DNA from 4 places in the Colwellia sp. BRX10-1 genome. Region 4 is predicted to be linked to each of the others. Evidence: predicted binding sites of a transcription regulator. Region 4 holds the regulator's gene; each other region holds the start of a gene.

Region 1 (7,464 bases), 230 kb from region 4:
AGCACCGGTAAACAAGGCTTGTTCACCCATAATATGTTTTGCCGCCACTTTAGCCATCTGGTAACCCGGCGCCACTAAACCAAAAATGAAGTTGTTCCAAAGCGCACATTCGCCAATCGCATAGATATTTTTATCTGAGGTTTGGCAGTGGTCATTAATCACAATACCGCCTCGTTCACCCATTTCAAGCGCGAATGATTTAGCTAGATTGTCATAAGGGCGAATACCTGCGGAAAATAAAATAAGGTCAGTTTCTAGCTCGGTATTATCACTAAAACACAGTTTATAACGACAGATTTCGCCGTCTTCAATTACACTGGTGGCTTTTGATGTATGCACCTCAACACCCAAAGCTTCAATTTTTTCTTTTAATAAGCGACCGCCACCAGCATCAATTTGTACCCCCATTAATTGTGATGCAAATTCAACCACATGGGTTTTTAAGCCTAAGTGGCTTAGCGCATTTGCAGCTTCAAGGCCGAGTAAACCACCGCCGATAACCAGCCCCACTTTACTGACCTTTGCGCTGGCCTGAATCTTATCTAAGTCATCTATGGTGCGATAAACCAAACAATGCTCGCGGTCTTTTCCTGGAATAGGCGGTACAAAAGGATAAGAGCCAGTGGCTAAGATGAGTTTGTCATAAGCGATAACTTGGCCGTTTTGTGTGACAACATGCTTATTGCTGCGATCGATATCAACAACTTTGGCATTAGTTTGAAAATTTACCGTCCAATCTTGGTAAGTTGTTTCGTCAGCCATGGCCAGATCTGCCCCTGTTTTACCGCTAAAGTATGTTGAAAGGTGAACACGGTCATAAGCAAGGCGAGGCTCTGCTGACAAAACGGTTATCTCAATGGCTTGAGCAGCTGTGTTCATTTGAGCCAATTGCTCAACAAAATGGTGACCCACCATGCCGTTACCGACCACGACAACTTTTTGTTTCTCTATGATTTGTTGGTTACTTGAGCTAATTTTATTTACCTGCTGCAATAGTGATATGGGTTTACAATTTGTGATAACGCTTAACAAACCTGTAGAGCGTTATCATTATATGTGTGTTTGGAGAGCTAAAAATTTGCACTTACCCAAAGCCAAATTTTATCGGTATCAACTTTACCCGCAGTAGAATCGCCTGCTGAGTAAGCCGCATACTTTAAGCCTGCCTTATAATTCTTAGCGAATTTTTTCGCGTAAACGGCATTAATTTCGCTACCTAAATCATCAACCGTATCGGTTGATTCATCAGCAGAATAATCATGAATTGTCACTGTCCAACCGCCGCCGAATGCTTTACCTGACACAGAGGCATAAAGATCAACCAAGCCTTCTTTTGGTGTGCCTAAAAATTGATCTGCCCAACCGTTGAATTTATGCAGTGTCGCCAGGGGTGTTGAAAACCCAACCATTGAATCATCACTGCCTAGAACTTCTGCACCTAATTTAAGAGTTACCGCATCAAAGCTATAGCCGCCTTCTATGGCCATATAGCTTGCAGAGTAGTCAGTTGCGCCGCTTTCTGAATCTTGAGTAGCAAATTCGGCTGAATATGAAAACTTGTCTTTTTTACCGTTAAAACTCACCCCGAAAGTATCTAAGCTATTAGCGGTTCCTTCATCAACTTCTAAGAGATAACTGTAAACGGTTAGTTTGCCATAACTCGTTTTGTAGGCGAGGTTAAGTAAATGGTCTTTTGCATCAAAATCTTTTTCATTGGAAAAAATACGATTACGTTTATTAATGTAGCTATAGCTCATTTTTACATTGTCTAATGCGTCATAAGTTATGGTCGCGGCATCAAATGTTTGTCTATCTTGACGCCATCCTACATGCCCAACATAACGATGATTATCTAAGGTCAGTACTTGGCGACCGACTTTAGCGGTGATCCCATCTTTTTTGTATTGCACATAAGCTTGGTCTAATTCAGTCGTTTCTGGATCGGCAATAACAGAATATTCAGTATTATTGCCCACGGCATCGTTATACCTGTTAATACCCGCTACTTGGCGTGAGTCTTCAAATTCAACAACTGCGGTAAAATTATTGTAGCTAGCACTGGTGTAATTTAGACGAGTTCTTAGCGTTAACGCTGAGGCATCTTTTTTGGTATTGTCTTGATCAACTTTTTCATATCGCAAGTTTAAATCTATACTGGCTTTAGCTTTAGTCTCGCTATTTGCGGTTGCTGAAGCACTGGCACTTGCTAACAAAACCACTGCCGTAATTTTTGAGAATGTATGAACGTTTTTCATGGTTTATCCCTTAAAGTTTTTTTAAATTATTTTTATAATTTTTCAATTTAGCGAAATGTATTAAGCAACACTGGACGTCTTTTGTTTTACTTCAGCTTTTTCAGTTGATTTAGCCGATTTAGCTGTAGGAATAACTTCAACTTTTCTTTGTTTTTCATACAAAAAAGTTAAAACAGCTGAGCGCAATCGGTTATATTCAACATCTTCTGCTAGCGCTAAACGGTTTCTTGGATGAGGTAAGTTGACGTCTAATATTTCGCCTATTGTCGCGGCTGGCCCGTTGGTCATCATGACAATGCGATCTGATAATAAAACAGCTTCATCTACGTCATGGGTGATCATGATGACGGTGTTGTTAAGCTTTTGCTGAATTTCCATTAATGAGTCTTGCATATGAGCTCGCGTTAAAGCGTCGAGCGCACCAAAAGGTTCATCCATCAAAAGTACTTCTGGTTTCATTGCTAAAGCTCTGGCAATACCAATACGTTGTTTCATACCGCCTGAAATTTCATCAGGACGTTTGTCTTTTGCATGATCCATATGAACTAAACGTAAGTTATGTTCGATCCATTCTTTCATTTCGCTTGAAGACATTTTATTTTTGAAGACTTGTTTTACCGCTAACTCAATATTTTGATAGGCGGTTAACCAAGGCAATAATGAATGGTTTTGAAAAACAACAGCACGTTCAGGGCCGGGTTCTGTTACTTCTTTGTTATTTAATAATACGCCACCTAATGTTGCTCTGTGCAAACAGGCAACAATATTCAATACGGTTGATTTACCACAACCTGAATGACCTATAAGTGAAATGAATTCACCTTTTTTTATTTGTAAATCAACACCCTTTAACGCGGTAAAATCGCCTTTAGGGGTTGGAAATACCATATCTACTTTGCTGATGTCTAAAATAATGCTCATGTGATTTCCTTAATCCTATATTGGCTAAAGTTGTGCGCTTGATTTGTCCCAAGACAATATTCTTTGCAGTTGCAGCATGGTTCTATCAAGCATGTAGCCAATAAGGCCTATGGTTAATACTGCGGTCATAATGCGACTAAGAGATTGTGAGCTGCCGTTTTGGAATTCATCCCAAACGAACTTTCCTAACCCTGGATTTTGTGCCAGCATTTCAGCCGCAATAAGTACCATCCAAGCAATACCTAATGACATTCTCATGCCAGTAAAAATGGCAGGAATGGAAGCAGGTAAAACAATTTTTTGAATATGCACGTGTTTAGGCAGGCTTAATACTTTACTGACATTCACCCAGTCTTGATTTATTGAAGCCACACCAAAAGAAGTGTTGATGACCATAGGCCAAAGACTACATAAAGTTACTGTGATTAAAGAGGTGATAAAAGATTTAGCAAACATAGGATCAGGAGATACATAAAGTGCACTGACTACCATGGTTACTATCGGTAGCCAAGCCAAAGGAGATACGGGTTTAAAAATTTGTATAATAGGGTTTATTGCCGTATTTAAATTTTTACTTAAACCAATGGCAATACCTAAGGGAATAGCAACAACAGCAGCCACTAAAAAGCCACTAACTACCGTCACTAAACTGGTGAATATTTGGTCTAAAAATGTTTCTTTACCGGTATAAACTCGTATTTTAGCTTGATAGCTTGGATCTTTTGCCATTCGCACTTTATTTCGTTCGTCCTGGCGAATATAAAAAGCATCTTCTTTGGCGCGTTCAGCATTATGTTCATCAATTAAATTAACTACTTGAGTAGCCACTGCACTGGGGCCAGGGAATTTTCCGAGCGAAGTATCAATGCTACTTGCCGTAAACGACCATAGCAGCATAAAACAGAAGATACCGGCCATAGGTAATATCAACGCTTGTGCCTTTTCTGAAATAAAGGACCCGATTATTTTGTTATTACTCATTGGCACAATACCTAATGTTTTTTTATTAATTACAGCAGTCATTTTTGCTCTCCTTTATGCGCTGCCAGTTAATGGACAGCGCATAACTACTCAGTAAAGTACTGGCTAAAATACGACAAGGTTCTAAAGTTTGTCACCGGCTTTTAGGCCAATTTTAAACTTGTTTATATAGGCGTTTGGTTGAGTACCGTCATAAACAATGTTGTCAATAAAGTGTTTTTGAGGAGCACGGAAACCGTCTTCACCGACTAAGTCTGAAAAGTCGCTTTTAGACAATAACTTGTCATCAACTAATGATTGCGCTGCAGCCATGTAAATATCAGGACGATAAACTTGTGCGGCAATATCTTTGTACCAACTATCAGGTTTGTCATCGCTAATTTGTCCCCAACGACGCATTTGTGTTAAATACCAAATAGCATCAGAGTAGTAAGGATAAGTGGCGTTGTAGCGAAAGAATACGTTGAAGTCAGGTACTGAACGCACATCGCCTTTTTCGTACTCGAAAGTCCCTGTCATGCTGTTTGCGATAACGTCGTAATCAGCACCAACATAGTTCGATTGAGATAAAATTTTCACTGCTTCTGGACGGTTAGCATTATTGTTTTCGTCTAACCATTTAGCGGCACGAATCAATGCGCGTGTTAAACGAATGGTGGTATTTGGGTATTTTTCAGCAAAGGCTTTAGTAATACCAAATACTTTTTCCGGGTTGTTCTTCCAAATTTCATAATCGGTAACGACCGGCACACCAATGCCTTTAAATACGGCTTGTTGGTTCCAAGGTTCACCTACACAATAACCATAAATAGTGCCGGCTTCCATTGTGGCTGGCATTTGTGGAGGAGGCGTTACTGACAACAGCACTTGTGCGTCAATCTTTCCTGATGTATCACCTTTATGAGGAGCGTAAAATCCAGGATGAATATCACCAGCCGCTAACCAATAGCGTAACTCGTAGTTATGTGTCGACACTGGAAACACCATACCCATGTTGAAAGGTTTGCCTTCATCAAGATACTTTTCTACAACAGGCTTTAAGGCATCAGCTTTAATAGGATGAACAGGTCTTCCATCGGCTTGCTTAGGAATATTGACCTTCATTTGCTTCCAAATTTCATTAGAAACAGTAATCGCATTGCCATTTAAGTCCATTGAAAAAGGCGTGATGATTTCAGCTTTAGTCCCGTAACCAATCGTTGCTGCAATGGGTTGGCCAGCAAGCATGTGAGCACCGTCTAATCGACCATCTATAACGCCATCAAGTAATACTTTCCAGTTAGCTTGAGATTCAATCGTGACGTATAAGCCTTCATCTTCAAAAAATCCTTTCTCATAAGCAATAGCGATAGGGGCCATATCGGTTAATTTAATAAAACCAAATTTAAGTTCTTCTTTTTCTGGGTAGCCTAGCTCTGCTGCTTGCAAAGACGAAGTCAGTAGGGAGCCAGAAATACATAGTCCTGCAATAACAGTACGGCATAATTTTTTACATTCATTTTTTAAAGTCGTTTTCAAAATACCTTTCTCCAAATAAAAAAAGCCCACAGTACTTCGGATACAATCCGAGTACTGTGGGCTTCAATGCCAAACTAATAATGACTACGTCGTTGCAGTGCGATTAGTTTTAACGAAATAAGTTTTGAGTCAATTTTCACTTTATCGTTAAAACAACCGCTGTTGATTGAATTAACATGAAAACGCTATTAACTATAAAGCACAATTAGTGCCACCTATTAATTGTATTTAAAATCAGTAACTTACTTTGCTTTATGTTTTTTGATTAAATACTTTGCTCCAACAGTGAGAAGTATTTGCACTATTTTGGTGTCTATAGGCCTGTAGGCAGATACTTCATTTTAATAAAGGCTCTACTTATTCTTATATATTACAGCTTGATAAATATCTTCCCTGTAGATCGAAGTAATGTCTAGATCCGTTATTTGTTGTCTGTTTATGTGTCCACACGCTTGCATTAATTTGGCAATGTTTTCACCGTAATGATGTGCTGGCCTATTGAATGTGGGATCACCTAATGTCGAAAATTGTTGATAGCTTTCTACTTTACGAGGTGATGTATTGTTAAGGGTTAGGCAACTCCCCATTAATGAAGGCGCAATTACGTCGATATGTGTGTCTAAATACTTTGCACGACTCAAGAACCTCGCTGCTTCAAAGCGATTGGGAATATTTTCAAGCCATTGGCATGCTTCATATAAAGCAGATACTAAAGCAAATGTTGTTTCTGGGTGCTTAACTTGCCAATCAGACATTAATCCAAGCACCTTCTCAGGTGAATCTTCCCATAAGTCAGAAGAAGTAACACCTGTGATGCCAACACCTTCTCTAACCGCTTTAGCATTCCAAGGACTACCGACACAAAAGCCATCAAGATCCCCTGAATGCATAGATGGCACCATGTTTGAAGGAGGTACAATTAATAAATTAATGTCTGATGGATCGATATCACTATTCTTTAGCCATTCAACAAGTTGATAATGATGACAGCTATAAGGAAAAACGACAGCGAAGGTTAATTTATTACCTTCTTTTTTTCGTTGCTCTATTTCATGTCTCAATATATTGGCCGAAAATGGCATACTGATCTCATTGGTATTGTGTTGTAATAATATTTTTTGGTAGAGTTTAGTCGATAACGTGATGCCATTACCGTTACGACTCAATATCATTGGGGCAATCACGGTTGACTTTTGTCCGTGTAAACCTAAGTTACAGGCAATGGGCATAGGGGCTAACATTTGGGCGGCGTCAATAACTCCGCTATGCAATTTATCTCTTAATGTGGCCCAAGAATTTTGTTTTGTTAGGTTTACGTTAAGCCCCCATTTTTCGAAAAATCCCATTTCATGAGCAATGACTAAGGGGGCACTATCTGTTAATGGCATAAAGCCAAGGGTTATATTTTTTTTTTCAATATTAAACATAATTGATATTCTCTACAATTCTTTAAAACGTCTTTAAATATCTAAAAAATGCTAGCAACAGAAAGGATGTTTTTGGCAACATCATCCATTTTCTGGCTGTTATCCATCGCTATTTTTCGAATGAAGTGATACGCATCTATTTCAGACAGTTGTTTTGTTTCCATTAACCAACGTTTAGCTTTATCGATACTTTTCTGGCTAGACAATTTTTGTTTAGTGTCAGCAAGTTCTTGTTTTAGTCCTTGAAAAAGCTCAAATCTCGCAATAGCCACATCAATAATTGACTTCACTCTTGTTTGGTTAACTTCCCCTACCACATAAGCACTAACCCCTGATTTGACCATCTGATTAATGGTAGTATT
Region 2 (7,464 bases), 330 kb from region 4:
GCGCCAGTGAACCTATGTTACAAGTGCGCTTTTTAATTGAACAAGTGGCTAGTACGCAAGCGAGTGTCTTGGTTTTAGGTGAATCAGGTACGGGTAAAGAAGTTGTGGCACGTAATATTCATAATTTATCTGACCGCGCTAAGGGGCCTTTTGTTCCGGTTAACTGTGGCGCTATACCCGGTGAATTATTGGAAAGTGAATTATTTGGTCATGAAAAAGGTGCCTTTACGGGCGCTATTTCTACCCGTAAAGGTCGTTTTGAAATGGCTGAGGGTGGCACGTTATTTCTTGATGAAATAGGTGATATGCCTCAACCCATGCAAGTGAAGCTACTTCGTGTTCTGCAAGAACGTACTTTTGAGCGTGTCGGTGGCGCCAAGAGTATTAAAACCAATGTGCGTATTATTGCTGCAACCCATCAGCACTTAGAAGATATGATCACCGCGGGCACATTCCGCGAAGATTTATTCTATCGTCTTAATGTTTTTCCTATTGAAACACCGGCATTACGTGATAGAAAAGAAGATATTCCATTACTGATTAAAGAACTTATTTCTCGTTTTGAAGCAGAGCAAGGACAAAGTGTTCGTTTTACTGAGCAAGCGATTGAATCTTTAAAATTACATGCTTGGGCAGGTAATGTTCGAGAATTATCTAACTTAATTGAACGTATGATCATTATGTTTGCTGAGCAAGTGGTTAATGTCAGTGAATTACCAGCAAAGTATCGTCATATTGATGTTGAAGAGTATCAACCTGAATACCCTGATGAGTTGCAAGAACGTGATGCGATAAATGAGCTATTTTCTGGCTTTGATTATGATGACGAAGAAGATACCAGTAGTTTTGCTGACCAACCAGAAGAAGCATCTGTGGTTGATGTTTTGCCAAACGATGGCTTGAATTTAAAAGAATACTTAGCGGACCTTGAAGTGTCGATGATAAACCAAGCACTTGAGAAAAATGACTGGGTTGTTGCACGCTCGGCAGAATTATTAGGGATGCGTCGAACCACATTAGTTGAAAAAATGCGTAAGTATAACTTACAAAAAAACACTAACTAATATCCTACGTTAACCAAATGTATTGATTGTTATATCCGTTATTACACCAGCCGTTGTACTGGAAAGTATCGCGAGGGTTAGCGTCTTTATCTTTGGTTGAACTGAATATTCTTGGACAGTAAAGCCAAATATTTGACGGCAAGAATTGCTCTAAAAATCGCTTCTAACATCATGTAAATTAATATAAAACCTCTTTGGCATAATTAATGCTTTATTCAGTTGGTATTTTTAAATTGAGTAAAGTATATGGCCGTTGCAGTTTCACATTCATCAGCATCTTCTAAATTGTCTACACCCATTCATTGTGTGGAAGATAATCTGTTTCATAAAGCTAAATTTGCTTTTACTCCGCAGTCATTTGCCCATAGCGATACGTTAGAAAGTGAAGCATACCGTGGCGAGCTATCGTTACTTCGTCAAAAGTCTAATCAACTTGAGCAAATTATTGATGTTATGCCGACCGGGATGATAATGCTTGATGGTAACGGTATTGTTATTAAAACCAATAAAATTGCTAGTTTGTTACTCGATGAACCGATTCTTGGTCAAGCTTGGTTTGATGTTATTAAACGCTCGTTTAAACCTCGTGCCGACGATTGGCATGAAGTGTCATTGAAAGACGGCCGCCGGGTTAAATTAGAAATTACTGCTTTAGGTGATCAACCTGGCCAGTTAATTATGATCACTGATTTGACCGAAACGCGTTTATTACAAGATAAGCTTAGCCATATGCAGCGTTTATCGTCATTAGGTCATTTGGTTTCAAAGCTTGCTCATCAAATTCGCACACCACTTTCTGCCGCTATGTTATATGGCGCAAATTTAAAAAATAAAAAGCTTTCTTCAGACGATCGAAGTAGCTTTCAAGACAAATTAATGGCGCGCTTGCACGACTTAGAACAGCAAGTAAACGATATGTTGTTGTTTTCAAAAAGTGGCAAGCAAAAAGTTGTTGAACCACTTTCAATTAATAAATTGATTACCCATTCAGTTAACGCCGTAGAAGCATTAATTGTTCAGGCCAAAGCGAAAGTAAACATTAAGCTTTGTGATGATGATTGCCAAATCTTAGGTAATAAACGTGCGTTAAGCGGTGCTATTGAAAACTTAATTCACAACAGTTTACAAGTTATTAAGCAGGGTGCGGAGATATCCATTACCACCTACTGCCAAAATGAATACGCTTACATTAGTGTACAAGATAATGGTCAAGGTATTAGTGAAGAGCTTGCCAATAAAATTTTTGAACCTTTTTATACATCAAGGGCACAGGGAACCGGCTTAGGTTTAGCGGTGGTAAAGTCAGTTGCTAAGGCTCATCAAGGCGATGTTCGCTTAGTGAGTAAGCCAGGAGAGGGCGCGCACTTTTGTATTCACTTACCTATTTTAGACACAAACAATGTTAACGGGGAGAACACTAATGAATCAAAGTAAAATATTAGTTGTTGAAGATGATGCAGGATTACGTGAAGCCCTGATGGATACTTTAAAGTTATCAGGTTATCAATGTATTGAAGCTCAATCAGGTGAAGATGCTTTACTCACGCTTAAAGAACAAAGTGTTGATCTCGTCGTTAGTGACGTGCAAATGGATGGTATGTCGGGCTTAACACTACTCAATAGTATTAAAAGAAATTGGCCAAATTTACCTGTGCTGATAATGACGGCATACGGTACGATTCATGATGCTGTTCAAGCGATGCGTGATGGCGCCTGTAATTATATGGCAAAACCTTTCGCGCCAGAAGTGCTACTTAATATGGTTAACCAATATGTGCCATTGAATGTGACTAGTCGGCATGAACCTGTGGTTGCTGACGCACAAAGTATTGAACTATTAGCGTTAGCAAAGAAAGTCGCGACCACAGATGCTTCTGTTATGGTGCTCGGCCCCAGTGGCTCTGGCAAGGAAGTATTAGCACAATACGTTCATTACCATTCGAACCGAAGTGATAAGCCCTTTGTTGCCATAAACTGTGCTGCAATTCCAGAGAATATGCTGGAAGCGACTTTATTTGGTTATGAAAAAGGTGCCTTTACTGGAGCCATTCAAGCGTGCCCAGGTAAATTTGAACAAGCACAGGGTGGTACTATTTTATTAGACGAAATCACTGAAATGGATCTTGGCTTACAAGCAAAAATTTTACGGGTCTTACAAGAGCGAGAAGTTGAACGCTTAGGGGGTCGTAAAACAATTAAGCTTGATGTTCGTGTTATCGCAACCAGCAACCGTGATTTAAGAGTGGCTGTAAAAGATGGCATCTTCCGTGAAGATCTCTACTACCGTTTAAATGTCTTTCCATTAACTTGGTTAGCATTAAATAAACGCAGAGATGATATTGTGCCATTAGCCAAACATTTAATTACTCAAGCATCGTTAGCGAATAACATGGCTATTCCAGAACTAACCGCTTCGGCGAGAAATAAACTGACGAGTTACGATTGGCCAGGCAATGTTCGTGAATTAGATAATGTTATTCAACGAGCCATTATTTTGCATAGCGACCAGATTATTAATGCCGGTGACTTGTTAATTGAAAATTTCGACAGTGAAATTATTACTGACGTGGCGTTAGAAAATAATAGCGAAGACATGCTTGGTAATGAATTAAAAATACAAGAGCATCAAATTATTCTTGATACCCTCACCGCTTGCCAAGGTAGCCGTAAAGATGTTGCTGAACGATTAGGCATTAGCCCAAGAACGCTTCGCTATAAAATAGCAAGAATGCGTGATTCGGGCATTCAAATACCAGCCTAACAATCGCTCAAAAGGGTAATTTTCCTATAAAGCCAATATTTTCATTTAAAATATTGGCTTTACTGCTATTTGCAGTTTTCACTCATTAAACCTTCCATAACCTCGATAATTCTTTAATTCTCATACTGGCACCATGCTTGCAATATCATCGTTATATCGTTACTTAAACCGTTATTTATAGGCTTAGTAGCAAAAAATTGACACAAGTGAGTAGCTCATGAATATCGATACCAATTCTTTATACGCACAAATGCAAAGTATGTCGCTTGGAAACTCTTCGGTGCAGGGGGCTTCATTTGAAAAAATGGGCAATAACCTTGGCATGGGAGACAGTGCTATTCCAGCGCTGAATAAGTCGACCAGTAATTTTGGCGATATGCTTAAAGATGCGGTGAATAATGTCAATGATATTCAAAAAGAGTCTGGAGCAAAGAAAATAGCTTTTGAAATGGGCGACCGAAGCGTTACGCTCGCTGATACCATGGTTGCTTCCGCTAAAGCTGGTATTGCTTTTGATGCCACCGTACAAGTACGTAATAAGTTTGTTGAAGCATATAAAGAAATAATGAATATGCCAGTTTAACAATACCTTAGTATAAAATAGATAGTATTTCGTAATAAAATCAAGTGGTAGTGGAGAAATTAAGTGGCTGATACTGATAATAATTCAATGGTTGCTGCCGATGGCGGCACCGGGTTAATGGCAAGTGATGGTGCTGATAATATGGCTGATGAGCAAAAATCAGGCTTTGCTTCTGCTATGGGTAATGTCGATTTATTACGCCAAGTCACCTTAATTATGGCATTAGCAATTTGTTTAGCTATTGCTGTTTTTGTTATTATGTGGGCAAATCAAGCCGAATATAGATTTCTTGCCAAACAACCTACCGAACAATTAATCAAAACAATGGACTTTCTAGACGCTAACCAAGTGGATTACCGTCAAGCAAACAACACTATTTCAGTACAAAGTGATCAATATCAAGAAATTAAAATTTTACTTGCTCGTGAAGGTTTATCTGATGAACCAACAGAAGGTAGTGAAATTATTATGCAAGATATGGGTTTTGGTGTCAGCCAGCGCCTTGAAACAGAACGTCTTAAGTTTTCTCGTGAGCAGCAATTGGCTCGCACCATTGAAGAACTGCAAGCTATCTCTAGAGCAAAAGTTTTACTGGCGATACCCCGCGAAAATATTTTTGCTAAACGTACCCGCAGCGCATCTGGCACTGTGGTACTAACTATGCGTAAAGGGCGGATGTTATCTGAAGAAGAAGTTGACTCTGTTGTTGATATTATTGCTTCTGCCGTTCAGGGTATGGAACCTAACCGAGTTACAGTGACAGATCAAAATGGTCGTTTACTTAATTCCGGCTCACAAACCTCTGTTTCTTCTCGCTCACGCAAAGAGTTTGAAATGGAGAAAAAAAGAGAAAATGAATATTTAAACAAAATAGACAGCATACTCATCCCTGTCGTTGGTTTAGGGAACTACACCGCACAAGTTAATGTGACCATGGATTTCACCTCAAGTGAAGAAATGCAGCGTCGTTATAATTCAGATTTACCGGCACTGCGCAGTGAAATGAAAGTTGAAGACAACACGATTGGCGGTTTACTTGGTGGTATTCCTGGAGCGTTAAGCAATCAGCCACCACTTGATTCAAATATTCCAGAAAATGCGAATGGTGGTGCACAACAAAGATCAATGCCTGGTCGTAAACACCTTGAATCAACAAAAAATTATGAATTAGACGAAGCTATCAGCCATACCAAACAACAAGCAGGTGTCGTTCGTCGAGTAAGCGTTTCTGTTGCACTTGATTACTTGGCAACTGCTGATGCTGAAGGCGCGATTACCGATTCACCGAGATCTGTTGAAGAAATGTCAAATATTCGTCGCTTATTACAAGGGAGTATTGGTTTTAATTTACAACGTGGTGATGTATTAGAAGTCGTTACCTTGCCATTCTCTCGTCAAATTATTGAGGATGCTCCTAAAGTTCCTTTCTATGAGAATGCCGACATATTAAAGTTTTTCAAATTAGGCATGGGCGCATTAGTCATTATTGTATTGATACTTGCCGTTGTTAAACCTATGCTTAAACGTCTTATTAACCCTGATCAAACACCTGATGACTACGGTGATAAATCACTCGATAGCCACATTGATTTGGGTGATGAAACCATGGATATGCTAACATCAGACTTTGATGCGGCGGCAGTAGGTTTTGCACCTGATGGTAGTTTACAATTACCTGATTTACATCGCGATGAAGATATACTAAAAGCTGTTCGAGCGCTTGTTGCTAATGAGCCTGAACTTTCCTCTCAAGTGGTTAAAAGTTGGTTGAACGAAGATGAGTGATGAAATGCAAGAGTTAGCCCCTGCACCTAAGGGTTTTGACGTTGACAAACTTGATGGTGCAGAGAAAGCTGCGATATTATTGCTAAGCTTATCTGAAGAAGATGCCGCGCAAATATTAAAACACTTAGAGCCTAAGCAGGTTCAACAAGTGGGCATGGTTATGGCTGCCATGGAAGATTTCACCCAAGAAAAAATTACCGCTGTTCATAAGCTCTTTATCCATGAAATACAAAACTTCAGTACCATTGGCTTCCAAAGTGAAGAATTCGTTCGCAAGGCATTAACTGCAGCATTAGGTGAAGACAAAGCCGGCAATTTAATTGATCAAATTGTCATGGGAGGCGGTGCAAAAGGTTTAGATTCATTGAAATGGATGGACTCAAAACAAGTAGCCAATATTATTCGTAACGAGCATCCTCAAATTCAAACCATTGTACTTTCCTATTTAGACCCTGATCAATCGGCTGAAATTATGAGCCAGTTTGCCGAAAAAGTGCGTTTAGATTTAATGATGCGTATTGCTAACCTTGAAGAAGTTCAACCGGCAGCATTACAAGAACTTAATGAAATTATGGAAAAACAGTTTGCCGGTCAAGCAGGTGCACAAGCCGCTAAAATGGGTGGTTTAAAAGCAGCAGCTGACATTATGAACTATTTGGATACCAATGTTGAAGGCATGCTAATGGATTCAATTCGTGAACATGACGAAGAGATGAGTCAACAAATTCAAGACTTGATGTTTGTTTTCGAAAACCTTGCCGATGTAGACGACCGTGGTATTCAAGCGATATTACGTGAAGTACAACAAGATGCGTTGATGAAAGCAATTAAAGGCGCAGATGATGTACTGAAAGAAAAAATTATGGCTAATATGTCCAAACGTGCCGCTGAAATGCTGGCAGATGACCTTGAAGCTATGGGACCGGTGCGTATTAGTGAAGTTGAAGCCGCACAAAAAGAAATATTATCTGTTGCTCGACGATTATCTGACGCTGGAGAAATTATGCTTGGTGGCGCTGGTGGTGGTGATGAGTTCTTATAAACCTTATATTTTTAGGTCAGTCAAAACTTACTGTTATAAAATATTATGAAATTATTAAATAAATCGAATGCTGAAGTTATTAAACATAATCCCGAACAAGAAACCGATGTTTGGTCATTGCCGACGGTTAAATCTGAAAATAAAATTAAAGATGAAACAACCAATGCTATGGGAAAGAAAGCCGCTTGGCGTTTCGAGCCCCCTGAAGATTTTGTTGAAGAAGAAATCG
Region 3 (7,464 bases), on a different contig from region 4:
GATTACAACTCAATTAATTTTGGCGATGAAATTGTAAATTCCTCAGGCAATAGTCTTGCTGATATTTATATGGGTTTTAATATGAATGTTTCAGTCATCAATGATAGCGACTATAGCGGTGAATACCAATCAGCTACAGATAATGAAAAAACAGCAAAATTAATTACTATTACTGTACGCAGCCCGCAAAACGATGATTATGTTTTTTCGGTATATAAGGCGAATTTCTAATGCTAATTCGTTTTAGACAACCATATAGCACTGTAAAAAAAATTAAGGATGCTTCTTTGTTAAAAAGAGTACCTTTGAGAAGTACTAATTTTAAAGGTAAAGCTTCAAAAGGTTTTACCTTGATTGAACTTATCATTGCCATGGTATTACTGGGCATATTATCGGTAGGAGTAAGTAGCTTCTTACAGTTTGGTAGCCAGTTATATGCTGATGCTACTGCACGTGATCAAATATTATCGTCTGCTCGCTTTGCCATCGAAAGACTTAACAGAGAGCTTAGGGCCTCATTGCCTAATAGTGCACGAATAACTAATACTTGTTTAGAGTTTATGCCAATTAAAGCAAGCGCTGTATATGTTGATATACCTGTTTCTCCAGATTCAGCAAGTGATGAAATTACTATTGTACCCGCTTCAACTACTGTCAGTAGTGCCGATATTATAAACTTTAATGTCATTGTTTACCCGGTTGTGGCAAACGATGTTTACCTTAAATCAAATAAGAAGTTTTATCCTATTGATAGTGCAGCTTATTCAAGCGATCGTACTATTGACCCACATGTTTTAACCTTAGAAAACTCAGTGCTGTTTGCTGAGGATTCCGCAACGAATCGGGTTTATTTTATTGATGATTCAGTGATGTATTGTATTGAAGGTAGTGGTGATAATAATAATTTAATAAGATACGATGTTACCGGGCATAGTAATGCAGGTGAACCACTTGGTTTAATTAACCGGGCTATAATGGCTGAGTTTTTAACAGATGATTCAGCATTTAGTACCGATGGCGCTAATTTACAACGTAATGCGATTGTATCTATTCGGCTACATTTTATGAGGTTATTTGAAGAAATTGTTTTTGATAATGAGATACAGGTGCCAAATGTTCCATAATCCAGTTCATCATTATAAATATGCTGCAAACCAAGTCAAAAGTAAACAAGAAGGCAGTGCAATTGTTGTCGCTATTTTTGTTATTGTTGTCTTGGCATTACTGGGGGCGGGGCTAGTAAAAATACTATCCTCAAGTGCGGAATCTGTTGCCTATGAAGTTATAGGCACCCGTGCTTATGCGGCAGCACAGACAGGTGCTCAATGGCAGTTACTAGAAGTTTTTCCACACGATACTAATGTTAAAACGGCTTGCAAGAGCAATATTATTGTACCTGATTTTTCGAATGTTGAAGGCTTGTCTTCTTGTCAAGCAACAGTAACCTGTAAGGACGATGGTGTATTTGATGGTACAACATATTATGTGATTACCAGCGTTGGCCAATGTTCAATTGGAGGTGTTGTTACTTCTCGAACTGTTCAGATAGAGGCAAGAAGTTTATAACACTCTTATGGAAAACACTTAAATCAAGTGTGATTTAAGTGTTAGGTTTTTTTACAGTTAGCTTTGTTGATTATATTTTTACCTCACTATCCTATTGTTTTTTATTGCTTTTGGTTGGTTGGCATGACTTGTGCTTAATTGTTGGTTAAGTAGTAAACAAGTGTACTGATGTTCTTCATTAATTGAGGTTTATAATGATTAAGTTTTCTTTAAAATTTACCACGTTTATTTTTTTATTTTTATCTAATGTTGCCCACTCAGGGCTAATCAAATCTGAGCTCACTCAGGATAACTATGTCACTATTGGCGGCTTAGACTGGACTTGGGCGTCTGCTGAGAATGCGTCGTGGGCCAGTAATACTATTTATACGCCTGATTCAATTGACAGTCTTAATGGCTGGGATCGTAAAGGATGGAGACATGCTGAATCTTCTGAGTTATTAATATTTATAAATAATAGAGATATTGCAGACTTTAGTTACTTAAATGCTTCAAATGAACTTGTATACAAGAATTCATTTGTGTTTTGGAATACTGCTATTACAGAGGTATCTGATATAGATGTTGATGGTTTTAATGCAGGACTAATTGAGACCTACTTAGTGGGTGATAACAATACAAGTAGCTGGGCATATGAAACTTTTTACGTTCGCAATACTCCAGCTCAAGTACCTGAACCTACAACAATTATGATTTTTGCCATTGCTTTAATCGCATTATCCGTGAGAAATCGTGTAATTCAATAGTTTCGAATTTGTAGCGTTTACGTGCAAACAGCCTCGTCAATGCGGGGCTTTTTATTGCCTTAAAATAATTATATAGACCTATATTAAGCTCGTTAAATTTATTTGAAAAGACGTGCCGATAAAAAATAGCTGGCTTTTAAGCCGAACATTCATCTTTATTCATAAGTCATAGTGAAATTTTATTCACAGATAAATATGATTAATTAGCATGGTTATCTCGTGGTAAAATGCTGAAATTTATTAAATAGGTTATCTAAAAAGATTGATTTGTAATTCGAAGCGATTACAAAAATATTTTGTCATTTTATGGTAATAATTAGGGAACTATTGGTGTTGAATACAAGACTAAAGATTGGCGAAAGTGTAACTGCACCGCAAAGTAAGTAACATAACCGATAAACGTAATTGTGCAATTGTAACATTTAGTCCAAATCGAGAAAATGTTACTATGACTTTTTAACAATAATGAGGGATTTAATACATTATTGATTAACAATTCCCTCAATTTTGGCTTAGTCATTAAAAATATGCTAAAAAAGTGATGTTTTTTATCATTCAAACAACACAAATTTGAAACACTCAGGTATGATTAGCCCATATAATATATTATTAACAAACTTGACAAAATGCTCATTGATTAACTCAATGCTTTGTTGAGAATAAAAGAGATTAATTCTCTTTTTATAACACTTTAGGATATTTAGATCTTATGTTTAAAAAATTACGCGGCATGTTTTCTAATGATTTATCAATAGATTTAGGAACGGCGAACACTCTTATTTATGTAAAAGACCAAGGCATCGTTTTGAATGAGCCTTCGGTAGTTGCTATTCGCCAAGACCGCTCTGGTGGTTCAAAAAGTGTAGCTGCAGTAGGTTCTGCTGCAAAACAAATGCTGGGCAGAACGCCAGGTAATATTGAAGCTATTCGCCCAATGAAAGATGGTGTTATCGCTAACTTTTTTGTTACTGAAAAAATGCTGCAATACTTTATTAAACAAGTTCACAGTAATAATTTTTTACGCCCAAGTCCTCGTGTACTTGTTTGTGTTCCTTGCGGTTCTACTCAAGTTGAACGTCGCGCTATTCGTGAGTCTGCACTTGGTGCTGGCGCCCGTGAAGTTTATCTTATTGACGAACCAATGGCTGCGGCTATTGGTGCAGGTATGCCCGTTTCAGAAGCTACAGGTTCGATGGTAGTTGATATTGGTGGTGGTACCACTGAAGTCGGTATTATTTCATTGAACGGTGTGGTTTATTCTTCTTCTGTACGTATCGGTGGCGATAAGTTTGACGATGCCATTATCAATTACGTACGTCGTAACTTTGGTAGTTTAATTGGCGAAGCAACCGCTGAGCGTATTAAACATGAAATTGGTTCAGCCTACCCAGGTGAAGAAGTATTAGAAATTGAAGTACGTGGCCGTAACTTAGCTGAAGGTGTTCCTCGTAGTTTTACGTTGAATAGCAATGAAATATTAGAAGCACTACAAGAACCACTAACCGGCATTGTTAGTGCTATTATGGTTGCTTTAGAGCAAGCGCCACCAGAACTAGCCTCTGACATTTCAGAACGTGGTATGGTACTTACTGGTGGTGGTGCATTATTACGTGACTTGGATCGTTTATTAATGGAAGAAACTGGCATTCCTGTTGTCGTTGCTGATGATCCACTTACGTGTGTGGCTCTTGGTGGTGGTAAAGCGCTTGAGATGATTGATATGCACGGCGGCGATTTATTCTCTTATGAATAAGTAACACTTCCGTCTGTCGTTGTAGGGTAAATTTAGCGGGTAGAAGTACTTATTGACTGATGTCATCTTGTACCTATTACTTAAATTTACCTATGTAGCTTAACGATGACCATTCCCTAAATAAATTTTAGGTTTATATGAATCCAATATTTAAACATGGCCCTTCCCCTCAGCACCGACTCTTGTTGGTGCTGTTTTGTTCTGTGTCTTTAATTTTTTTCGATCACAAAATGAATAGCTTTGAAAATATTCGGGGGTATTTACAGTCTCTGGTCAGCCCCTTACAGTATTTAGCGACGACTCCTAAGCAAGTCATGACTTGGGCTGCCGAAAATATTGTTACGCGGCGACAACTACTCAGTGATAACCAGCAATATAAAGTTGAAGAATTGCGTTTTCATCAACAACTATTAGAACTTGAAATTATCAAGAAAGAAAATAAGCGGTTGCGTTTATTACTGGCCTCGCCGATACGTGGTGAAGTAAAGAAAATGGTCGCTGAAATAATATCAGTCGACTCTGATCCGTATAGTCAGCAAGTCGTTATTAACCGTGGCAGTGATGATGGTGTCTTTGAAGGTCAACCTGTTATTGACGATGAAGGTATTGTTGGGCAAGTATTACATGTGGGTATTAATAGTAGTCGGGTTATTTTAATTACTGATGTCACTCACGCCGTACCTGTTAGAGTTAGTCGAAATGGTGTGCGTTTAGTCGCTTCAGGAACAGGACAAATAGACAGATTAACCCATAATTTTGTGCAACACAGTACGGATGTTCGCACGGGTGATTTATTAGTAACTTCAGGTCTTGGTGATAAGTACCCTGAAGGGTATCCTGTTGCACGAGTGACCAAAGTTTCACAGAATGATGCAAATGCCTTTGCTTTAGTACAAAGTCAGCCGGTCGCTAAAATTGATCGATTACGCTATTTATTACTGCTGTGGCCTGAAAAAGCATCAGAGATTTTTGCGCCTTCGCAAAAAGTAGTAACACCAAACGTACCTGATAATAAAAAAAGTGAAGATAACACAGGACTAAATAATGTCGATACGTAACCTTTTGATTATTATTTTTACTACGGTTATCGCTTTAATCGCCAGCATTATGCCATTACCCCAGAGTATTGATGTTTTTCGTCCAGACTGGGTGTTAGTAGTATTAGTATACTGGTGCTTAGCCTTACCCGCGCGTGTTAATGTTATAACCGCTGGTTTTGTTGGCTTATTACTTGATGTTTTACTGGGGTCTATTCTCGGTGTGCACACGATGGCGATGGCTCTTGCTGTTTATATTATCGCGGGCAACTTTCAAAAAATTAGAAATTTCTCTGTTTGGCAACAATCACTCATTGTTGGTGTTTTATCGGCGTTATATCATTTAATTGTTTTTTGGATGCAACGGTTTTTAACTGATGCCGTGTTCCTACCTAGTTATTTATATCCGGTGATCACAACGATTGTACTGTGGCCTTGGGCGTTTTTATTATTAAGAAAAGTACGTCGTCACTTTCGTATTACTTAACCCCTGTTATTGACCCGTTAACTGAGTAATTTTTCTATGAAGCCCGTTTTAATTTTAGCGTCACAGTCACCACGAAGAAAAGAATTACTTAGCCAACTGGGTTATCAATTTCAAACTATTTCTGCTGATATCGATGAAAGCATCATCGACAATGAATCACCAAGCGATTATGTGTTACGTTTGGCGATTGAAAAAGCGACTGTAGTCTCAAAAAATCAAGTAGCAGGCAGTGTCGTGCTTGGTTCTGATACTAGCGTTATTTTCGACAATCATATTCTTGGTAAACCTGAGAATATTGCAGCATGCTGTCAACAACTGCTAATGTTATCAAGCAACACTCACCAAGTACTGACCGCCATTGCCGTTGTAAAAAACAAACAAATATTATCCGCGGTTATTTCTACGGATGTTACCTTTAAAAAATTGTCTGTTGAAGAAATTAAGCGCTACTGGCATACCGGTGAACCTCAAGATAAAGCAGGCTCGTACGGTATTCAAGGTATTGGTGGACAATTTGTGACACAAATTAAAGGTAGTTATTCTGCTGTAGTCGGTTTACCTTTATATGAAACAGCAAAGTTATTGGCTGAGTTAGGTTTACCTACCCCTGTTCAAGACCAAACAAGCCCCCTCAGCGACGGAGAAATTTTATGAGCGGTGAATTACTGATTAATGTAACCCCAAGTGAAACTCGAGTTGCGCTAATAGAAAATGGCGTATTGCAAGAAGTTCATGTTGAACGTGAATCTCGTCGTGGTTTGGTTGGCAATATTTATCTAGGTAAAGTTATTCGGGTTTTACCGGGTATGCAAGCAGCCTTTATTGATATTAATTTAGAAAAAGCCGCGTTCTTACATGCTTCAGACATCAACACTAAACTCATTATTAGTAATGACGATTTGCCCGCTGACCACGTACCTGACATTAGAGCGTTAGTGCATGAAGGCCAGCAAATTGTGGTTCAGGTCATTAAAGATCCACTGGGCACCAAAGGAGCGCGCCTAACCACAGATATTACCGTAGCCGCTCGATATTTGGTGTTAATGCCAAATGCTAATCATGCGGGCATATCACAACGTATTGAATCTTCAAAAGAGCGCAATCGTCTCAAAGATATTATTACGCCATATTGTAGTGAGGAACACGGCTTTATTGTTCGAACGGCTGCTGAAGGTGCTGATGAAAAAGAATTAAAACATGATGCTGAATTTTTACGACGTGTCTGGAAAAAAGTGCAAGACCGTAAAAAAAGAAAGCAAATGAAAGCGCCTATCTATCAAGATCTTTCATTAGCATTTCGTGTACTCCGTGATTTTGTTGGTATTGATCTTGAACGAATTCGTATCGATTCAAAACTGACTTTTGAGCAGTTGCGGGAATTTACCGAAGAATTTGTCCCTAATTTAACCCCTTTTTTAGAAAATTACCCAGGGGAGCGACCAATCTTTGACTTGTTTGATGTCGAAAATGAGATACAAAGAGCGTTGCATAGAAGAATTGAATTGAAGTCGGGTGGTTACTTAATTATTGATCAAACCGAAGCGATGACCACGATTGATATAAATACCGGTGGATTTGTCGGCCATCGTAATCTAGAAGAAACTATTTTTAATACTAATTCAGAAGCCACACAAGTCATTGCTCGACAGTTGAGACTGAGAAATCTAGGTGGCATCATTATTGTCGATTTTATTGACATGAACAGTGCCGAGCACCAAAAACGTGTGTTACACAGTTTAGATGTAGCGATGGCGAAAGATAATGTTAAATACAGTATTAGTAAGTTTTCTAAGCTTGGCTTAGTAGAAATGACCCGTAAACGTACCCGAGAGAGTCTAGAACATATATTGTGTGGAGAATGTTCAGTGTGTTCAG
Region 4 (7,464 bases):
CCTGAATTGGGTCTGAGTTGACCGCCAATTAAACGTAATAAGGTGGTTTTACCAATACCACTTGGCCCCATTATCGCGGTAACTTTTCCTTTAGGGATCGACAAACTAATATCATCATAGATCACTCGTTCATCACGTTTAAACGTAAGGTTCTGGATATCGACCAAGTTTTCAGGCATAAGATTTATATAACGTCACTGGTTGTTATTATTAAAGTCAGGTGAATTTTACCTGAGCAATCAAAAAACGTCATTAAAATTGCGTTAAAAATGTAAATAAAAATCGTAAGAAAGCGTGTAAAAACGTAATAAAGTGTAAGATTTTACTCTCAGAAGATATATTTTTGCTTTAATGAAATTTTTACTTTGGCTATTTTTTAACAATGGCATGTAAAAAAACCGCCTTTTGGGCACTTTTTTACCAAGATCTGATTATTTCTCTTTGTTTTTGCTTCGCAACCAGCGACAATTTACGCTCTTAATATAGGAGCCCTTAATGTTATTACAGATTCTAATTTTACTTGTTTCACTTGTTACTCTGGTATGGAGTGCTGATAAATTTGTTTTTGGTGCCTCATCATTAGCAAGAAATTTTGGTATCTCACCGATGATTATTGGTTTAACTATTGTTGCCATGGGTTCATCTGCTCCAGAAATGATGATTGCAGCGACAGCATCTTTAGACGGTAACAATAATACAGCTATCGGTAACGCAATCGGTTCAAACATTACTAACATTGCTTTGGTACTCGGTATAACAGCATTATTTCAACCTTTAAACGTATCCTCATCAACGGTAAGACGAGAAATTCCATTAATTTTAATTGTTACCGCCCTAGCCTATTGGATGCTTTCTGACGATTACTTTGGCTTTAACGAAGGCTTATCACTGATGATCGGCTTTTTTGTTTATATATTTGCGTTACTTTTTATCACCATAAGAGCCTCTAAAACTCGGCCAATTGATGATCCATTGATCATTGAAGCTGAACAAGAAGTGCCAGACGCGGTTAGCAAACCTAAATCTTTACTTTGGCTAGTCGTTGGTATTATTTTCTTACCTATGAGTGCTAGCTACCTGGTCGATTCATCCGTTTTTATTGCTAAAGCATTTGGCATCAGTGACTTAGTGATTGGTTTGACCGTTATTGCCGTTGGCACAAGCTTGCCAGAACTTGCTGCAAGTATTATGAGTATTATCAAGAAAGAAGATGATTTAGCGCTAGGGAGTATTATTGGCTCTAATATCTTTAATATTTTGGCCGTACTCTCGCTCGCTGGCTTAATTGCACCGGGCGAAGTAGATTCAGATGCCGCAGCACGTGACGCTCCTTACATGCTTGGAGTTACCGTATTATTATTTATACTGTGTTTTACTCGTCGTGCCGGAAAGTTTTGCATTGGCCGCTTAAAAGGTTTGTTATTAATAGGCGCTTTTATCGCTTATCAAGCGCTACTTTTTAGTCAAATAAAGCAATAACAAACACTATAATAGCAATTTACAAAATAAAAACGGGCTAATAATGAACGATTTCAAACAACTAGCGTTAGACGTTATTCACATAGAACAACAGGCTATTGCAGAGTTAGCCCAGTACATTGATGAGAACTTTGAATATGCCTGTCAGTTAATGTTTAACTGTAAAGGTAGGGTTATTATTGCTGGCATGGGCAAGTCAGGCCATATCGGTGGCAAGATTGCTGCAACGCTGGCGAGCACCGGCACACCTTCTTTTTTTGTTCACCCTGGTGAAGCAAGTCACGGTGATTTAGGTATGATAACCGGTGATGACGTCGTGTTAACTATTTCGCACTCGGGCGAAACCAGTGAAGTGTTAGCAATAGTGCCAGTCATAAAACGTATTGGCGCTAAACTTATTGCGATGACGGGGAATCCAGCCTCAACCTTAGCAAAACTAGGCGATACCCATGTCTGTGTTGCTGTTTCACAAGAGGCTTGTCCACTAGGATTAGCGCCAACATCAAGTACCACAGCAACCCTAGTAATGGGTGATGCACTCGCTGTTGCCTTATTAAATGCTCGCGGCTTTACCGCTGACGACTTCGCACTCTCTCATCCCGGTGGTAGTTTAGGAAAACGCCTATTACTGCGTCTTAGTGATATAATGCATAGTGGTGAGCGCTTACCAACTGTAAATGCTAATGCTAAAATTAAGGATGCGTTGGTTGAAGTATCATTAAAAGGTTTGGGGATGACGGCGGTAGTCGACGAGAGTGGTCAATTACAAGGCTTATTCACTGACGGAGATTTACGTCGTATTCTTGATGAACGTATTGATATACATCTCGATACTATTGCATCTGTGATGACAAAAAATCCCACTGTGGCTCATCAAGATATGCTAGCCGCCGAAGGCTTAAAAATCATGGAAGACAAAAAAATTAATGGTTTAATTATTGTTAATGACAATAATATACCTATTGGCGCAATGAATATGCACGACTTACTAAAATCAGGTCTTATCTAATATGCAAACACTCTATGGCGAAATTACTGACACAGCATTCAATACCATGAAAACAATAAAGCTGCTGATATGTGATATTGATGGCGTTTTTTCTGATGGCCGTATTTATTTGGGTAACGATGGTGAAGAATTAAAAGCTTTTCACACTAAAGATGGCTACGGCATAAAAGCATTAGGCGCCAGCGGTGTCGATGTAGCGGTGATCACCGGGAGAACATCAAATATTGTCGCAACACGTATGTCAGCCTTAAATGTTAAATATATAGTGCAAGGTGAAGAAAATAAATTACCCGCCTTGAAAACGATGGCTAAGCAATTAAAGTTATCCCTCGAGGAAATTGCTTATATTGGTGATGATATGCCTGATTATGAGTGTATCAAAGCCGTAGGCTTGGGTATTGCTGTTCAAGATGCCCACCCAAGTATTTTATCTATCGCAAATTACACCACTTTTAACCATGGCGGTTTTGGTGCTGTTCGAGAAATATGCGATTTAATCATGCTTAGCCAAAACACCTTAGCAAATGCTTCGGGTGCGAGTATATGAATCGACTTTATAGTTTAACCTTGTTGTTTTTTCTAATTGCGGGAGGCGTTTACGGTATAATTGAATGGAGAAATTCCTCAGCACCACAATTACAAGCGATTGATAAGACGCTGACCCCTGATTTTATTGCCGAAAATTTACACAGTAATGTTTATAAACATCAAGGAAGTTTAGCTTATGTTGTTGATGCCCATCGTATGGAACATTACCCTGAGTTAAGTATTACCAACTTTGAGTTTCCTCAATACACACTTCATCCCAAAAATGATGCGCCCGCATGGAAAATATCTGCCAATGAAGGCATATTATACAATAACAACCGGGTAAAATTAGCAAAGCATGTCCGCCTGTTAGCAACAGATCCCGATAGCTTATTACAAGAAGTTCAAGGAAAATACTTTGAACTTGATCTAAAAACTAACATCATAAGTTCAGAACAAGAAATTAAAATTATCGGTAAAGGATTTACCATCGATGGTAAAGGTTTAATTGTCGACTTAAACACCAACCAAATGACACTAACTAAACATGTGAAATCAATTTATGAAATTGTTAAAAAATAGCCTACTGTGCTTATTGTTATCAACTCCGCTATTTTCGTCAGCTTTCGCTGAAAAATTTGATATAAAACAAAAGATTGAAATTAACGCTTCAAGACAAGCCGTTGATCTTAAAAATAAAATATTCAGCTATATTGATAACGTGGTGATCACTCAAGGTTCATTAGTTATACGTGCTGATTTAGTACAAGTGCTGACTCAATCTGGCAGTGAAGAAAAAACCTATATCGCTAAAGGGAAGCCAGCAACCTTTAAACAAACCTTAGCCGATGGTACTCCTCTTAGCTTACAAGCAGACGAAATAAGATATGAGCCCGCAAATAATTTAGTGATAATTTCAGGAAATGCGTTATTACAGCAAGAAGGTAGTGAGGTTAGTGGCAGTAGAATTACTTACAATATTGCCACTCAGTATGTTAATGCTGAAAGTAAATCTAACGAACGCACTAAAACGATTTTTCAGCCGAAAGAAAAAATTAAAGCGACAACCACAGACGCGAAAACTCAGGAAAAAATTAATTTATGAGCACTAGCACCCTAATGGCAAAAGGCCTTGCCAAAGCCTATAAAGGCAGAAAAGTGGTTAAAAATGTCAGTATGCAAGTTTCAGCAGGACAAATAGTCGGTTTACTGGGCCCAAATGGTGCCGGAAAAACAACTTCTTTTTATATGATTGTGGGTTTAGTTGAAAGTGATAGTGGCGATATTATCTTAAATGACGAAAACCTGACGTTAGCGCCTATGCATGAGCGTGCGAGAAAAGGCATCGGATATTTACCACAAGAAGCCTCTATTTTTCGAAAACTCAGTGTTTACGACAATATTATGGCTATTTTACAAACACGAAAAGAATTATCAGATGCTGAACGCGAAGAGAAATTAGAACATCTTGTTGAAGAATTCAACATAGGTCATATCAAAGATAATTTAGGCATGAGCTTATCTGGTGGTGAACGCCGCCGAGTAGAAATTGCTCGCGCATTAGCTGCTGAACCAAAATTTATTTTATTAGATGAACCTTTTGCTGGTGTTGACCCAATTTCAGTAGGTGATATTAAAAAAATTATTCTACACTTAAAAGAACGTGGCATTGGTGTGTTGATCACTGATCACAATGTACGTGAAACTCTCGATGTATGTGAACATGCGTATATTGTTAGTCATGGTGAACTTATTGCAGAAGGTACTGCAGATCAAATTCTTGCAAATCAACACGTAAGAGATGTATACCTTGGTGAACAATTCACGCTATAGTAGTCAGTAAATGAATAGTATCTTCGTATGAAAAAAACGAAAATATCCCATTAAAAATAATAGGAAGTTAATGACCTAAATGCGCCCTACTCTACAACTCCGCATAGGACAACAATTAACCATGACGCCACAGTTGCAGCAAGCAATCAAATTGCTGCAACTGTCTACGTTAGAGCTTCAACAAGAAATTCAGGAAGCCTTAGAAAGTAATCCATTATTAGAAATGGATGAGTCTTCAAATAATCCCGAAGATAAAAGTACTGACAACCTTGAAGAAGCTCACACTGCCGGTACTGGTGACGTTAAAGAAGCCCCTGCTTCTGATGGTAGCGAAGACGCTACGCCTACCATTGATGAAATCACCACCACTGAAGCCATGGACAAGAACGATATCCCTGAAGAATTAAACATGGATACCACTTGGGATGATAACTACACGGCTGGTGCAGCAAGTTCAAGCTCAGGCCCAGCTTCAGAAGATTATACTTACCAAGGCGAGACTCAAGACTCCATTCAAGATCATTTGCGCTGGCAAATGGAATTAAGCCCTTTTACCGAAACAGACCGCGCTATAGCGACAGCAATTATTGATGCTGTTGATGACGCCGGTTACTTAACGGTATCTAGTGAAGACATTTTAGAAAGTGTTGCCATTGAAGGAGTAGAGCTTGATGAAATTGAGGTGGTACTAAAACGTATTAACCTCTTTGATCCTGTCGGTGTCGCTGCTCGTTCTATTTCAGAATGTTTAATCATTCAACTTAATCAATTTGACCCCGCTACACCTTGGTTAGCAGAAAGTAAGTTAGTTTTGCGTGACCATATTAATCTACTGGGTAGCCGAGACTATCGTACATTAATGCGTAAAACTCGACTGAAAGAAGAGCAACTGCGCGAAGTGGTGCGCCTTATTCAATCACTTGATCCTAGACCAGGCGATAGTGTGATGAAGAGTGACGATCAGTATGTTATTCCTGATGTTTCTGTTGAAAAGAAAAATGGCCGTTGGGTGGTCGAATTAAATCCTGATACTGCGCCAAAACTTTCGGTGAATCAGCAATATGCTTCGATGTCACGTTCGATGAAGTCGACAGCTGACACACAATTTATTCGCTCAAATTTACAAGAAGCTAAATGGTTTATTAAAAGCTTAGAAAGCCGTAATGATACCTTATTAAAAGTGTCAAACTGTATTGTGCAACGTCAAATTGGCTTTTTTGAACATGGTAATGAAGCCATGCGTCCAATGGTTTTAAATGATATTGCCGAAGCTGTCGATATGCATGAATCAACCATTTCACGAGTGACGACACAAAAGTATATGCATACGCCACGTGGAATTTTCGAACTGAAGTTTTTCTTCTCAAGCCATGTTGGCACCGAAAGCGGTGGCGAATGTTCATCAACAGCTATTCGTGCATTAATCAAAAAATTTGTTGCTGCCGAAATCCCAGCAAAACCACTTAGTGATAGTAAAATGGCTGATTTATTAGCCGATCAAGGGATAAATGTAGCTCGACGTACCATAGCAAAATATCGAGAGTCACTTTCTATTCCACCTTCTAACCAACGAAAAAGTTTACTTTAACGAAAAGATGAGGAATTAAGCTTATGCAAATTAATCTTTCTGGCCACCATGTTGACATTACCGAAGCTTTACGAGAAAACGTCACGACTAAGATGGCAAAATTAAGCCGACATTTTGATCATATCAATAATGTTCATGTTGTTCTCACCGTTGAAAAATCAAATCAAATTGCTGAAGCGACTGTTCACGTTAGTGGCTCTGATTTACATGCAAAAGCTGAAAATGCTGACATGTATGCCTCTATTGATAGTCTTGTTGTTAAGCTTGACCGGCAAATATTGAAGTACAAAGGTAAAACGAATCAGCATTAATGCTGTTTATCGCCTGTTCACTCACCAAAGAATCTAAGTAGTATAATGAAGTTGCAAGATATCCTTACCCTTGATTGCACCCTGTGTGCGATTAAGGGTACAAGCAAAAAAAAACTCCTTGAAATAATTAGCACAACTGCGGCAAAAAAATTCGACAATATTGATACTCATCAATTATTCGAAAGCTTAATGGCGCGTGAAAAGGTTGGCTCTACCGGCATAGGAAATGGCATTGCGATTCCTCATGGTCGATTAACTAACACGTCACAAGTTATTGCTGTATTGCTGACCAGTGAACAAGCCGTTGAATTTGATGCGATAGACAACCGTGCTGTCGATATTATTATTGCGTTATTTGTCCCCGAAGAAAACTGCCAACAACATTTAGATACCTTACAAAGTATTGCGCAAATATTTAGTACTAAACAGTTCGCAAAGCAAGTAAGAAAATGCCAAAATTCGCAAGAGCTTTTTACTTTAATAAAGCATGCTAAACGTTAATAAAATCTAATAATAATCCAGGAAAACTCAAATGAAACTCTTGATAGTCAGTGGTCGCTCAGGGTCAGGTAAAAGTGTCGCCTTACGTGTACTCGAAGATTTAGGCTACTACTGTGTCGATAATATTCCGGTGAATTTATTGCCTGCATTAGCACATACCGTTATTAATGATTACGACAAGGTAGCGGTTAGTTTAGATGTACGTAACTTACCCA

Evidence for each region. Region 4 encodes sigma-54, which starts transcription at its own class of promoters, with help from an activator protein. Its sites were predicted from a motif close to GTTGGCACGNNNNTNGNNT; they were not measured.
Region 1: H4J75_RS00925 (CmpA/NrtA family ABC transporter substrate-binding protein) is a predicted target of sigma-54. The motif match lies at 5,873-5,891, and genes of this name have one in related genera.
Region 2: fliE (flagellar hook-basal body complex protein FliE) is a predicted target of sigma-54. The motif match lies at 3,950-3,968, and genes of this name have one in related genera.
Region 3: H4J75_RS02610 (PEP-CTERM sorting domain-containing protein) is a predicted target of sigma-54. The motif match lies at 1,684-1,702, and genes of this name have one in related genera.

Annotation. Positions count from the first base shown of each region.
Region 1 is NZ_JACGWC010000001.1:207,759-215,222, reverse strand. Features, by position in the region: partial or broken gene nirB (nitrite reductase large subunit NirB) at 1-954, opposite strand, end outside; gene H4J75_RS00940 (alginate export family protein) at 1,071-2,255, opposite strand; gene H4J75_RS00935 (ABC transporter ATP-binding protein) at 2,316-3,176, opposite strand; gene H4J75_RS00930 (ABC transporter permease) at 3,201-4,157, opposite strand; gene H4J75_RS00925 (CmpA/NrtA family ABC transporter substrate-binding protein) at 4,281-5,627, opposite strand; gene H4J75_RS00920 (CmpA/NrtA family ABC transporter substrate-binding protein) at 6,029-7,102, opposite strand; gene H4J75_RS00915 (ANTAR domain-containing response regulator) at 7,144-7,464, opposite strand, start outside.
Region 2 is NZ_JACGWC010000001.1:114,644-122,107, reverse strand. Features, by position in the region: gene H4J75_RS00545 (sigma-54 dependent transcriptional regulator) at 1-1,064, shown strand, start outside; gene H4J75_RS00540 (PAS domain-containing sensor histidine kinase) at 1,311-2,498, shown strand; gene H4J75_RS00535 (sigma-54 dependent transcriptional regulator) at 2,485-3,825, shown strand; gene fliE (flagellar hook-basal body complex protein FliE) at 4,043-4,408, shown strand; gene fliF (flagellar basal-body MS-ring/collar protein FliF) at 4,472-6,193, shown strand; gene fliG (flagellar motor switch protein FliG) at 6,186-7,235, shown strand; gene fliH (flagellar assembly protein FliH) at 7,281-7,464, shown strand, end outside.
Region 3 is NZ_JACGWC010000002.1:26,252-33,715, reverse strand. Features, by position in the region: gene H4J75_RS02625 (type II secretion system protein) at 1-231, shown strand, start outside; gene H4J75_RS02620 (PilW family protein) at 306-1,124, shown strand; gene H4J75_RS02615 (MSHA biogenesis protein MshP) at 1,114-1,566, shown strand; gene H4J75_RS02610 (PEP-CTERM sorting domain-containing protein) at 1,761-2,312, shown strand; gene H4J75_RS02605 (rod shape-determining protein) at 3,022-4,065, shown strand; gene mreC (rod shape-determining protein MreC) at 4,203-5,123, shown strand; gene mreD (rod shape-determining protein MreD) at 5,110-5,589, shown strand; gene H4J75_RS02590 (nucleoside triphosphate pyrophosphatase) at 5,626-6,243, shown strand; gene rng (ribonuclease G) at 6,240-7,464, shown strand, end outside.
Region 4 is NZ_JACGWC010000001.1:441,664-449,127, forward strand. Features, by position in the region: gene mlaF (phospholipid ABC transporter ATP-binding protein MlaF) at 1-179, opposite strand, end outside; gene H4J75_RS01965 (calcium/sodium antiporter) at 496-1,479, shown strand; gene H4J75_RS01970 (KpsF/GutQ family sugar-phosphate isomerase) at 1,523-2,488, shown strand; gene kdsC (3-deoxy-manno-octulosonate-8-phosphatase KdsC) at 2,490-3,035, shown strand; gene lptC (LPS export ABC transporter periplasmic protein LptC) at 3,032-3,598, shown strand; gene lptA (lipopolysaccharide transport periplasmic protein LptA) at 3,579-4,121, shown strand; gene lptB (LPS export ABC transporter ATP-binding protein) at 4,118-4,849, shown strand; gene H4J75_RS01995 (RNA polymerase factor sigma-54) at 4,929-6,437, shown strand; gene hpf (ribosome hibernation promoting factor) at 6,461-6,748, shown strand; gene ptsN (PTS IIA-like nitrogen regulatory protein PtsN) at 6,794-7,249, shown strand; gene rapZ (RNase adapter RapZ) at 7,281-7,464, shown strand, end outside.